Regions from separate parts of the Blastococcus sp. SYSU D00813 genome, predicted to be linked through region 2. Evidence: riboswitches for the same ligand, from Rfam matches in the RefSeq annotation. Region 2 holds a riboswitch; each other region holds the start of a gene.
What was found. A riboswitch is a leader RNA that binds a small molecule or an ion and turns the genes downstream of it on or off. The one in region 2 is predicted to bind cyclic di-AMP.
Positions count from the first base shown of each region.

Region 1 (3,261 bases), on a different contig from region 2:
GCTGCCCGTACGTCGAGGCGTGCACCATCTGCCCGTTGCCGATGTACATGCCCACGTGGCTGACCGGGCTGTAGAAGAACACCAGGTCTCCGGGCTGGAGATCGGCCCGCGACACGGGTGTGCCCATCTGCGACTGCATCCGGCTGGAGTGCGGCAGCGAGACGCCGGCCGCCCGGTAGGCGAAGGACGTCAGTCCCGAGCAGTCGAAGGAGTCCGGCCCCGCCGCGGCCCACACGTAGGGATCGCCGCGCTGGGCCAGCGCGGTGTCCACGGCGACCTGCGCGGCCGCGCCCGGCGCCCGGACCGACACCGGCGGCGGGGGCGCGGCGGCCGGGGCCGCCGGGCGCGCCGGCTGGGCGGGGGCCGGCGCGGGTTCGGCGGGCGCGGGATCCGCGGACTCCCCGGCGGCCTGCTCGGCGGCGGCCTCCGCGGCGTCCTCCGCGGCCTGCTCCGCGGCGGCCCGGGCGGCCGCCTCGGCGGCAGCGCGCTCGGCGGCCTCGCGCGCCGCGCGCTCCTCGGCGACCAGCCGGTCGTAGTCGGCCTGGAAGGCGGCGACCTGCTCCTCGAGGTCCGCCTGCTGGGCGCTGACCTCGTCGAGCAGCGACTGCGCCTGGCCGGCGGCCGCGTCGGCCTCGGCGCGCGCAGCCGTGGCGGCCTCGTCGGTGGCGACCGCCTCGCCGAGGACGCCGTTGTTGTGGTCGGCGATCGTCTGCAGGGTGCCCAGGCGGTCGAGCAGCTCGTCGGCCGACCCGCTGGAGAGCATCGCCTCCGCGGCCCCCAGCGGGTCGCCGGTCCACACGCTGCGGGCGACCTCCCGCACCTGCGCCCGCGCGTCGGCGAGGGCGGACTCGGCCGCGGCGACCGCCCCGGCGGCGGCCGTGGCGTCGGACTGGGCGGCGCGCAGCCGCTCGCGGGCCTCGTTGAAGTCCTCGGTGACCACCTCGAGGTCGTGGGCGCGGGCGGCGAGGAGCGCGCCGGCCTCCTGCGAGGTGGTGGGCGCGGGATCGTCCGGAGCGGCGAGCGCCGGCGCGGGGGTCCCCACGAGGGCGCCGGCGGCGGCGAGGGCGAGGAGGGTGCGGGTGCCGGGGAGCCGGCGGGCGGGGACGTGCGAGGGCGCCATGGGGCGGCGGTGTTCCTCTCTTCCACGGCCGCCTACCGGGTGAGCTGACGGGTTCGGGCGGGAAGACGCCCGGCACCGCGGCCCGGCCGGGCCGCTGGGTGCTTCACCCCGGGACTGCGGTGGGTCCCCGGTCCTCCGCCCGGCCGGCTGCCGGGAGGTGGTTCGGCGGCGCCCGGCCGGCTGTTCCTGGTGGAACGGGACGCACCGCCCGGACCCGGGGAACGCTAGGCGGGGCCGACGACGACCCGCCCGGTCGCGGAACGGATCCGGACGTCTCCGCCGGCCGGGCAGCGCGCGTTCGTCACGCTGGGCAGCCGCCGTGCCCGGCACCGTGACGGCAGCGGACCGGCACTCAGCCGGCCTGCGCCGCCCCGGCCGCGCGCCGCACCAGGTCGTCGTAGGCCGACGGGTGGTCGGCGTCGACCACGGGGTAGCCGGCGTCGGAGGAGTGCTGCTCGGTGCCGGGGTTGTGCACGTCGGACCCGTCGGCGAGGAAGAAGTGCGGGCTGCCCTGCACCTCGCCGGCGTGCGCCCGGTAGTCGGCCATCATCGGTCCACGGGCCCGGCCGTCGTCCAGCGCGGCGGCCAGCGCGTCGGCGTCCACCGCGTCGCAGCCGCGGGCCACGTCCACGACCTCGTGCAGCATCGAGATGCACCGGCTGTCGCGGAAGAACGCCAGGCGCAGGGCCATGTCCAACTGCTCGGCGGCGGCCGGCGACTGTGCTTTGGCCGCGTGCACCGCCTCGTTCGCCAGCAGCACCGTCACCGGCCAGTCCGAGGGCTGGCCCTGCCACGGGGTGATGCCGAGGTCGGGCTCGAGCTGCCCGACGACCGGCAGCTCGGCGTTCAGCATCCGCATCGGGATCGCGAAGGAGTTGACGTCCTCAAGCAGGAACAGCCGGTGGTCGACGCGCACGGCGTCGTCGAGGCCGAGGCGCGAGCGGGCGGCGTAGAAGCGGTGCAGGGCCACGGTGGACCAGGCGCAGACCACATCGGTGTAGACGGCCACGGTCCCGGGCGCGACGTCGACGGTCATGGGGCCGCACGTACCCGGCGGCGGCCGCGGTGCACGTCGTGGTTGCGGCGCCCTCGCGCCGGGCGGCTCACCCGACGAGGCGGTCGCCAGAGCCGACGTCGTCCTGACGATGGTGCTGGACGCCGGCACGGTGTGGCTGCAGACGTCGACCGTCGGCATCGAAGGCGCCGACAGGACGGTCGAGCTGGCGGGCGAGCTGGACCTCGTGCTGGTCGACTGCCCGGTCCTCGGCACCAGGGAGCCGGCCGAGAAGGGCGCGCTCGTGCTGCTCGCGTCCGGCCCGGAGGAGGTCCGCGAGCGGCTGGCGCCGGTGCTCGACGCCCTCGGCTCGAAGACGCTCTGGCTCGGCGCGGCCGGCGCCGGCAGCCGGATGAAGATGGCCGGCAACGCCTGGCTGTTCATGGTGACCGCGGGCGTCGCCCAGTCGGTCGCGCTGGCCCGCGGGCTCGGCCTGGACCCGGCGGACTTCCTGCGCGCCATCGAGGGCGGCCCGCTGGACACGCCCTACGCCCACCTCAAGGGCGGTCTCATGATCGAGGGCGACTACCCGGTCAGCTTCGGCCTGACCGGAGCCGCCAAGGACGCCCGGCTGATCCGCTCCGCCCTGCAGGCGGTCGGCCTGTCCGACCGGCTCACCGCCGCCGTCCTGGAGACCATGGACACCGCCGCCGACCGGCTGCCCGACCCGCACGTGGTCGACCTCTCCGCCCTGGTCACGGGCCTCGAGCCCGGGAGCTGACCGTCCCGGGGTCCGGTCGTGGCGCCGGACCCCCGGGACGGCGCGGATCAGGCGGAGCGGTCGGGATGGAGGAGGACCTTCGTCCACCCCTCGGCGCGGTCGTCGAAGTGGCGGTAGCCGTCGACGGCCTCGTCGAGCCGCAGCTCGTGGCTGACGATCCAGGACGGCGTCGCCCGGCCGCTGGTGATGAGGTCGCGCAGCTGCCGGTTGTAGCGCTTGACCGGTGCCTGGCCGGTACCCATGGACTGCCCCTTCGTGAAGAAGGTGCCGTACTGCCACGGGATCCGGCCCTCCTTGGCGAGGTCGGTGGCGGCGCCCGGGTCCTGCGGCATGTAGACCCCGACGACGCCGATCCCGCCGGTGGAC
Region 1 is NZ_JBJGZX010000009.1:120,711-123,971, forward strand. Features, by position in the region: gene ACI8AX_RS08840 (C40 family peptidase) at 1-1,120, opposite strand, end outside; cyclic di-AMP (ydaO/yuaA leader) riboswitch at 1,155-1,252, opposite strand; gene ACI8AX_RS08845 (DsbA family protein) at 1,473-2,156, opposite strand; gene ACI8AX_RS08850 (NAD(P)-dependent oxidoreductase) at 2,155-2,895, shown strand; gene ACI8AX_RS08855 (glutathione-independent formaldehyde dehydrogenase) at 2,943-3,261, opposite strand, start outside.
Region 1: linked by a shared signal. The riboswitch ahead of ACI8AX_RS08840 (C40 family peptidase) and the one ahead of ACI8AX_RS19270 (NlpC/P60 family protein) in region 2 are both predicted to bind cyclic di-AMP.

Region 2 (3,261 bases):
ATGGACCAGGTGCTGATGATCGGCCGGCCGAGCACCGGCCAGCGCCCGGCCGAGCCGGCGCCCGGGCCGACCGGGGGCGCGCTCGAGGTGGAGTGCGGCAACACCGTCTACCCGCCGAGCTTCGACGGCGCGCGGTCGTGGGGCGGGTACCCCAACGGCCTGATCCCGCCGAGCGCGCTGTGCGAGATCGGGGTCGCGGCCCACTCGCTGCGCTGCGACGCGGCCGCGGCCTACCGGGCGATGGACGCCGCCTACGCCGCCGCGTTCGGCTCGCCGATCTGCATCACCGACTCCTACCGGACCTACGCCAGCCAGGTCCGCCTCTACGGGCAGAAGCCGGCGCTGGCGGCCGTGCCCGGCACCAGCAACCACGGCTGGGGACTGGCGGTCGACCTGTGCGGCGGCATCCAGGACTTCGGCACCCCGCAGTACCGGTGGATGGTGGCCAACGCCGGCCGCTTCGGCTGGCTGCACCCCACGTGGGCCGATCCCGGCAACGGGCGCGAGGAGCCCTGGCACTGGGAGTACGCGGGCACCTGACCCGGAACTGTCGGTGGCCGTGCCTAGCGTCGCGCCTGACCGACGAGAGGACCGGGAGGAGAGCGGCCATGCTCATCGACTGCGACACCTGCACCGCCCGCGGTACCGGCTGCGCCGACTGCGTGGTCACGGTGCTGCTGGGGGCCCCGCCGGGCTGGCAGGGCACGGATCCGGCCGTGGTGCCGATGACCCGCCGTCCGGCGTCCCCCGCGGAGGAGCCCGTGACGGCGACCACCCAGGCCGGGGTGGTCGTGGAGCTCGACGAGGTGGAGCGCCGTGCCGTCCGGGCGCTCGCCGAGGGCGGCCTGGTGCCCCCGCTGCGGCACCGGACGGGGCCCGACGACGCGTCCGGCGACCACCGCCGGATCGGCTGACGGGTCCGGGGGACCCGGGGACGGTGACGCACCGGAGTGGCGAGCGTGCTGATCGTGCTGTTTCCCACAACGCACGCACCCCCCGTTTGTCACTTCTGCATCACGTCCGTACCGTGTCCGGCGTCCGACCGGGTGGTCGTCGCCCCGCGCGGGGTGACCTCGGCCGGACACCGCCGAGTCACCGCAGGCTCCGGCGCCGCCACCACGGGGCGCCCGGGACCGAGGTGAGCCGGGGACCCACCGCAGCACTGGGGTGAGTTCTCGTGTGCGCCGGCATGCCGGTGTGCACGCGCCGTCCGCGGCGCGCAGAGATAGGGCACGTCTTCCCAGCCCGAACCCGTCAGCTAACTCGGTAGGCGGTTGCTGAGGAAGAACGGAGAGCCGCCGACCGTGGCGACGCCTCGCCCTGCCCTGGGGCATGCACGAGATCAGTTCCACCCCGGTCTCCCGTCCGGGAACCGCCGTCCCACCCGCTCCCGCCGGCTCGGCCGCGGAGTGCTCGTGGGGACCACCGCCGCCCTGACGATCACCGTCCTGCCGGGCACGGCCGCCGCCGACCCGGAGGCGGCCACCACCCCGGAGCAGGCCGCCCAGCTGGTCGCCGACGCCAGCCACCGCCTCGAGGCGGTCTCCGAGCAGGTCAACGAGGCCCGCGAGGTCCTCGCCCTGCAGCAGCTCGCCGCCGCGGCCGCCCGCCAGGAGGTCGAGACCACCCAGGCGCAGCTGGACTCCCTCGACGGGCAGATCCGGCAGGTCGCCCGCAGCGCCTACACCGGCGCCGACGACGGGCTGGCGACCCTCGACCTGCTGATGACCAGCGAGTCCGCCGAGGACTTCGTCAGCAGCCTGGCGATGCTCGAGCACATCGCCGGCCACACCACCGGTGTGCTGGACGACGTCTCGGCCGCTGCCGAGGTGGCCGAGCAGGCCCGGGCCGACGCCGAGTCGGCCGAGGAGGCCGCCCAGCAGACGCTGGACGACCTCAGCGCCCAGGAGGACCAGCTCCAGTCCGACATCGCCGACTACCAGCGGCAGTACGACGAGCTGACCGCCGCCCAGCAGGCGCAGGTGCAGCAGGCCCAGGCCGCGCACACCGGTCAGGCCGTGGCGCCGGCCGCGGTCGCCCGCCCGGTGGCGAACAGCGCCGCCGCGCAGGTCGCCGTCGACACGGCGCTGGCCCAGGTCGGGGACCCCTACGTGTGGGGCGCCGGCGGGCCGAACTCCTTCGACTGCTCGGGCCTGACGCAGTACGCCTACGCCGCCGCCGGCGTGAGCCTGCCGCACTCCAGCCGCATGCAGTCGCAGATGGGCACCTCGGTCTCGCGGGGCGAGATGCAGCCGGGCGACCTGATCTTCTACTACAGCCCGGTCAGCCACGTCTCGATGTACATCGGGAACGGCCAGATGGTGCACGCCTCCACCTCCGGGCAGCCGGTGAAGGTGGTCAGCGTCGACTCCATGGGCGGGATCACCGCCATCCGCCGCATCGTCTGAGCCGGCGCCCCGCAGCGGGCGTCGACAGGACCGGGCCGGTGACCCCTCGGGGGTCACCGGCCCGGTCCCTTCGGCCCCGGTGCAGAGGGCCGCGCCGAGCTCGCCAGGCGTGAGGGGCAGCGGGGCCCTTCTTCTAAGCTCGGGATGTGTCCGCCCGCCGGGCCGCGCTCGTGGCCGCGGTCGTCCTCGGTGCGGCCTTCGTCCTCGTGGTGGTCCTGCGGACGCCCTGGACCCTCCTGCCCGCCCTGCCGGGCGGCGCCACCGCGCCCGACCCCGGCGCCGGCCTCCCGGCCGCCGTGGTGGAGCGGGCGGAGGCCTTCGCCGGCGCCATCCGCCCGGCGTCGCTCGCCTCGCTGGTGCTGGGGCTGGCGGTGTCCGCCGTCCTCGGGCTGACCCGCCTCGGCGCGCGGCTGGTCCAGGCCGTCGCCCGGCCGCTGGGCGGCGGGTGGGTCTGGCAGGTGCTGCTCGGCACGCTGGCGCTCAGCGCCGTGGGCCGCCTGGTCACCCTGCCGATCAGCGTCTACGGCGAGGTGGTGCGCCACCGGTACGGGCTGTCGACCCGCAGCTGGCCCCTGTGGGCGCGCGACGTCGTCGTCTCGCTGGCCATCGACGCGGCCCTGACCGCCCTGGGGCTGCTCGTGCTCGTCTGGCTGGTGCGCAGGGCCCCGCGCACGTGGTGGGCCTGGGCCGCCGGTGCGGCGGCCGCGCTCGTCGTCGTCGGGTCCTTCCTCTACCCGGTGGTCATCGAGCCGGCGTTCAACAGCTTCGAGCCGCTGCCGGCCGGACAGCTGCGCACGGACCTGCTGGAGCTGGCCGACGAGAACGGCACACCCGTCGAGGACGTGCTGGTGTC
Region 2 is NZ_JBJGZX010000036.1:16,184-19,444, forward strand. Features, by position in the region: gene ACI8AX_RS19260 (NlpC/P60 family protein) at 1-540, shown strand, start outside; gene ACI8AX_RS19265 (hypothetical protein) at 609-914, shown strand; cyclic di-AMP (ydaO/yuaA leader) riboswitch at 1,115-1,288, shown strand; gene ACI8AX_RS19270 (NlpC/P60 family protein) at 1,416-2,408, shown strand; gene ACI8AX_RS19275 (M48 family metallopeptidase) at 2,555-3,261, shown strand, end outside.

Region 3 (3,261 bases), on a different contig from region 2:
CCCGACGACGACTGAGCGCCCCGGCCGGCCGCCAGCCGGGTGTCGAGGGCGCCGGTGAGCAGCCAGCCGCCGAGCAGCACCAGGTGCAGCAGGAACAGCCACAGGGCCAGGGCGACCGCCGCGCCCACCGCGGTGAGGCCGCCGAAGGGCGCGCCCAGGTCCAGCGGCAGGGAGAGGAAGAACGCGAAGCCCTGCAGGAAGCCCGACAGGCAGGCGGCGGTGAACAGCGAGCCGGAGACGAGCGCCGGCCACCGCATCCGCCCGGCCGCGACCACGCGGAACCCCCAGGCCAGCGGCACGGTGAGCACGAACAGCACCGAGTAGTAGCCGAGCGCGAAGCGGGCGATCGCGGCGCCGACGCCGTCCCGGGCGCCCAGGTCGGCCATCCCCTCGGCGGCCAGCAGCAGCGGGAGCAGCAGCAGCGGGGTGGCCACGACCAGGGGCAGGCCGAGGAGCCGGCCGCGCCAGCCGGTCAGGGTGTCGTGCCGCCCGCTGAAGCGCAGCAGCGCCCGGCGCAGCCCCTCGCCGTAGAGCGACAGCGGGAGCAGGGCCAGCACGAAGCCCAGCAGGTCCATGCCCAGGCCGGCGTCCACCAGGTCCACGACGACGCCGCGGGCGCCCAGCTCGGCCGGCAGCACCTCGGTCAGCCGGCCGGTGAGCCGCTCCACCTCCGCCGCGCCGACCGCCAGCCCGGTGAGCCGGACCGCCACGAGCAGCAGGGGTACGACGGCGATCCCGGCGTAGAAGGTCAGCCCGGCGCCGATCAGCGCGAGGTCACGCCCGCGCAGCCGGTCGCGGACGGCGGCCACCAGGAAGCGCAGCTCCGCAGAGACCCGGCCGCGGGTCCACGCGGCCCCCGCGGGCAGCGGGGAGCGTGCGGTGCTCAGCCCTCGGACTCGGTGGTCGCGGTCGGCGGGCCCTCCGTCTCGGCGCAGTCGCCGCTGTTCTCCGCGGTGCCGCACTCCTGTTCGTTGCGGTCGACGTCGGTGTTGCCGCCGCTGTTGCTGCACGCGGTGGTCAGGGACCCGGCGATCGCGAGGACGACGAGCGGGCGGGCCAGTGCCCGTCGGGTGATGCGCATGCCCCGGGAGTGCGCGGGCCGCCGCACCGGCAAACCCCGGCGCGGACGAGGGGCGCGGGCCGGCCGGTGGCCGTGGCAGGCGTCACGCGGGCCCCTCCGGCGTCCTCCGGGCGGGCGCGGAGGCGCCGGGTCGGGGATCCGCGCAGGTCAGGCGGTCGGCGAGCCTGGGCTCCGACCCCTGCGGTGTGTCGGAACGGATCCGGTTGCTCACGGTGAGCGAACGAATTACACGCTGGTGATTGTCACGTGCCCATAACGCCGCTTACGGTCTGTGTGTTCGACGGGGCGCAGCGTCACCGACCTGGGTGACACCCCGCGGACGCCGTCGAGCCGGCCGACCCTCCGGGGGAGGCCGGGCCGGGGACCCACCGCAGTCCTGGGGTGCAGTGCCCGCGGGCCACCGCGTGCACCGGGCGATCTCCCGCCCGAACCCGTCAGCTAACCCGGTAGGCGGCCGTCGGAGAAACGGAGAGCCGCCGGACCATGGCGACCCCTGAGCGTGCCTTCCCCGCGCGCCCGCACCACCGCCGCCGCACCCCCGTCGTCCGCCGGGCCCTCCTGCTGGCCTCCTCGGTCGGCGTCGCCCTCGGTGTGGCGCTGGTCCCGGCCCCCGCGGGCGCCGAGGAGCCGGAGACCGCGGCCGAGGCCGCCGAGCTCATGGCCGCCCGCGGTCACGAGCTCGAGGCGGTGACCGAGCAGTTCAACGAGGCCCGCGAGCACCTCCTCGCCCTGCAGGCCGCCGCCGCCGAGGCCACGACCGCCGCCGACGCGGCCCAGGCGCAGGTCGCCACCGCCCAGCAGCAGGTGCGCGGCGTGGCCCGCAGCGCCTGGACCGGCCAGACCGGCGGGTCGCTGGCGGCGCTGCTGACCAGCGACTCGCCCGAGGAGTTCATCGACCAGGTGAGCATCCTGGGCATGGTGGCCGACCACCAGAGCGGCCTGCTGACCACGGCCGTGGCCGCCGGCGACGCCGCCGTGGCCGCCCGGGCCGCCGCCGACGCCGCGGCCGCCGAGGCGCAGCGGACCTACGACGCCGTCGCCGCGCAGCAGGCCGCGCTCGAGGCCGAGATCGCCGAGTACCGCGCGGACTTCCAGCGCCTGACCGCCGCCGAGCAGCAGGCCACCCTCGCCGCCGCGGCCGCCGCCCACGGCGCGGAGACGACCGCCAGCCGCGACGAGCGGGACCAGCCGGCGGCCTCCGCGCCGTCCCGGCCGATCGTCGCCGGCAGCGGCGCCGCCCAGATCGCCGTCGACACCGCCATGGCGCAGCGCGGCGACCCCTACGTGTGGGCCGCCGGCGGTCCGAACGCCTTCGACTGCTCCGGGCTGACCCAGTTCGCCTTCCGTGCCGCCGGGATCAGCCTGCCGCACTCCAGCCGCATGCAGTCGCAGATGGGCCAGGCGGTGTCCCGCGCCGACCTGCGCCCCGGCGACCTGGTGTTCTTCTACAGCCCGGTCAGCCACGTGGGCATCTACATCGGCAACGGCCAGATGGTGCACGCGCCGACGTCCGGGGACGTCGTCAAGGTGGCCAGCGTCGACTCGATGGGCGGCTACGCGGGCGCCCGCCGCCTCGCCGGCTGATCAAGGGCCTCCCTGTCCCCCACGGCTCGCACGCTCGCCGCGGGCCCCTGCAGGGAGGCCGCCCCGGGCTCCCGGACCGCCTGCAGCAGGCCCCAGACGAAGCGGGCGCGGCGGCCGTCGGGCAGCGCGACCTCCCAGTGCGCCGGCGCCTGCGCGCCGACGTGCGAGGCGCCCGGGACGGCGGCGACGTCGTCGACCACGTGCTGCCAGACCAGCAGCCGGTCGGGCCGGGCGGCCGGGACCCCCGAGCCCGGGCCGCGGACCAGCTGCTCGTCCAGCACCTCGCCGCCGGGGCCGCTGACCACCCGCCAGCGCAGCTGCGGCCACAGCGGCAGCGGCCACTGGCGCAGCTCCAGCTCGAGGTCGCCGTGCCGCCGCGGCACGCAGGTGTCCGGCGGGCCGAGCACCGCCGTCCGCAGCGCCAGGCCGCGGGGCGCACGGGGACTGTGGTGCAGGGCCTGCCACCGGGTGTGCGCCGCGTGCGCCGCGCCGCGGGTCGCCGACAGCCGCGGCAGCGCCTCGGCCACCAGGTCGGGGCGGACGTCGGCCATCCGCCGCAGCAGGACCAGGCAGAACTCCCGCCGCGCCAGTCCCCG
Region 3 is NZ_JBJGZX010000010.1:145,765-149,025, reverse strand. Features, by position in the region: gene ACI8AX_RS09745 (YhjD/YihY/BrkB family envelope integrity protein) at 1-809, opposite strand, end outside; gene ACI8AX_RS09750 (penicillin-binding transpeptidase domain-containing protein) at 1-15, shown strand, start outside; gene ACI8AX_RS09740 (hypothetical protein) at 884-1,081, opposite strand; cyclic di-AMP (ydaO/yuaA leader) riboswitch at 1,438-1,529, shown strand; gene ACI8AX_RS09735 (C40 family peptidase) at 1,565-2,665, shown strand; gene ACI8AX_RS09730 (hypothetical protein) at 2,635-3,261, opposite strand, start outside.
Region 3: linked by a shared signal. The riboswitch ahead of ACI8AX_RS09735 (C40 family peptidase) and the one ahead of ACI8AX_RS19270 (NlpC/P60 family protein) in region 2 are both predicted to bind cyclic di-AMP.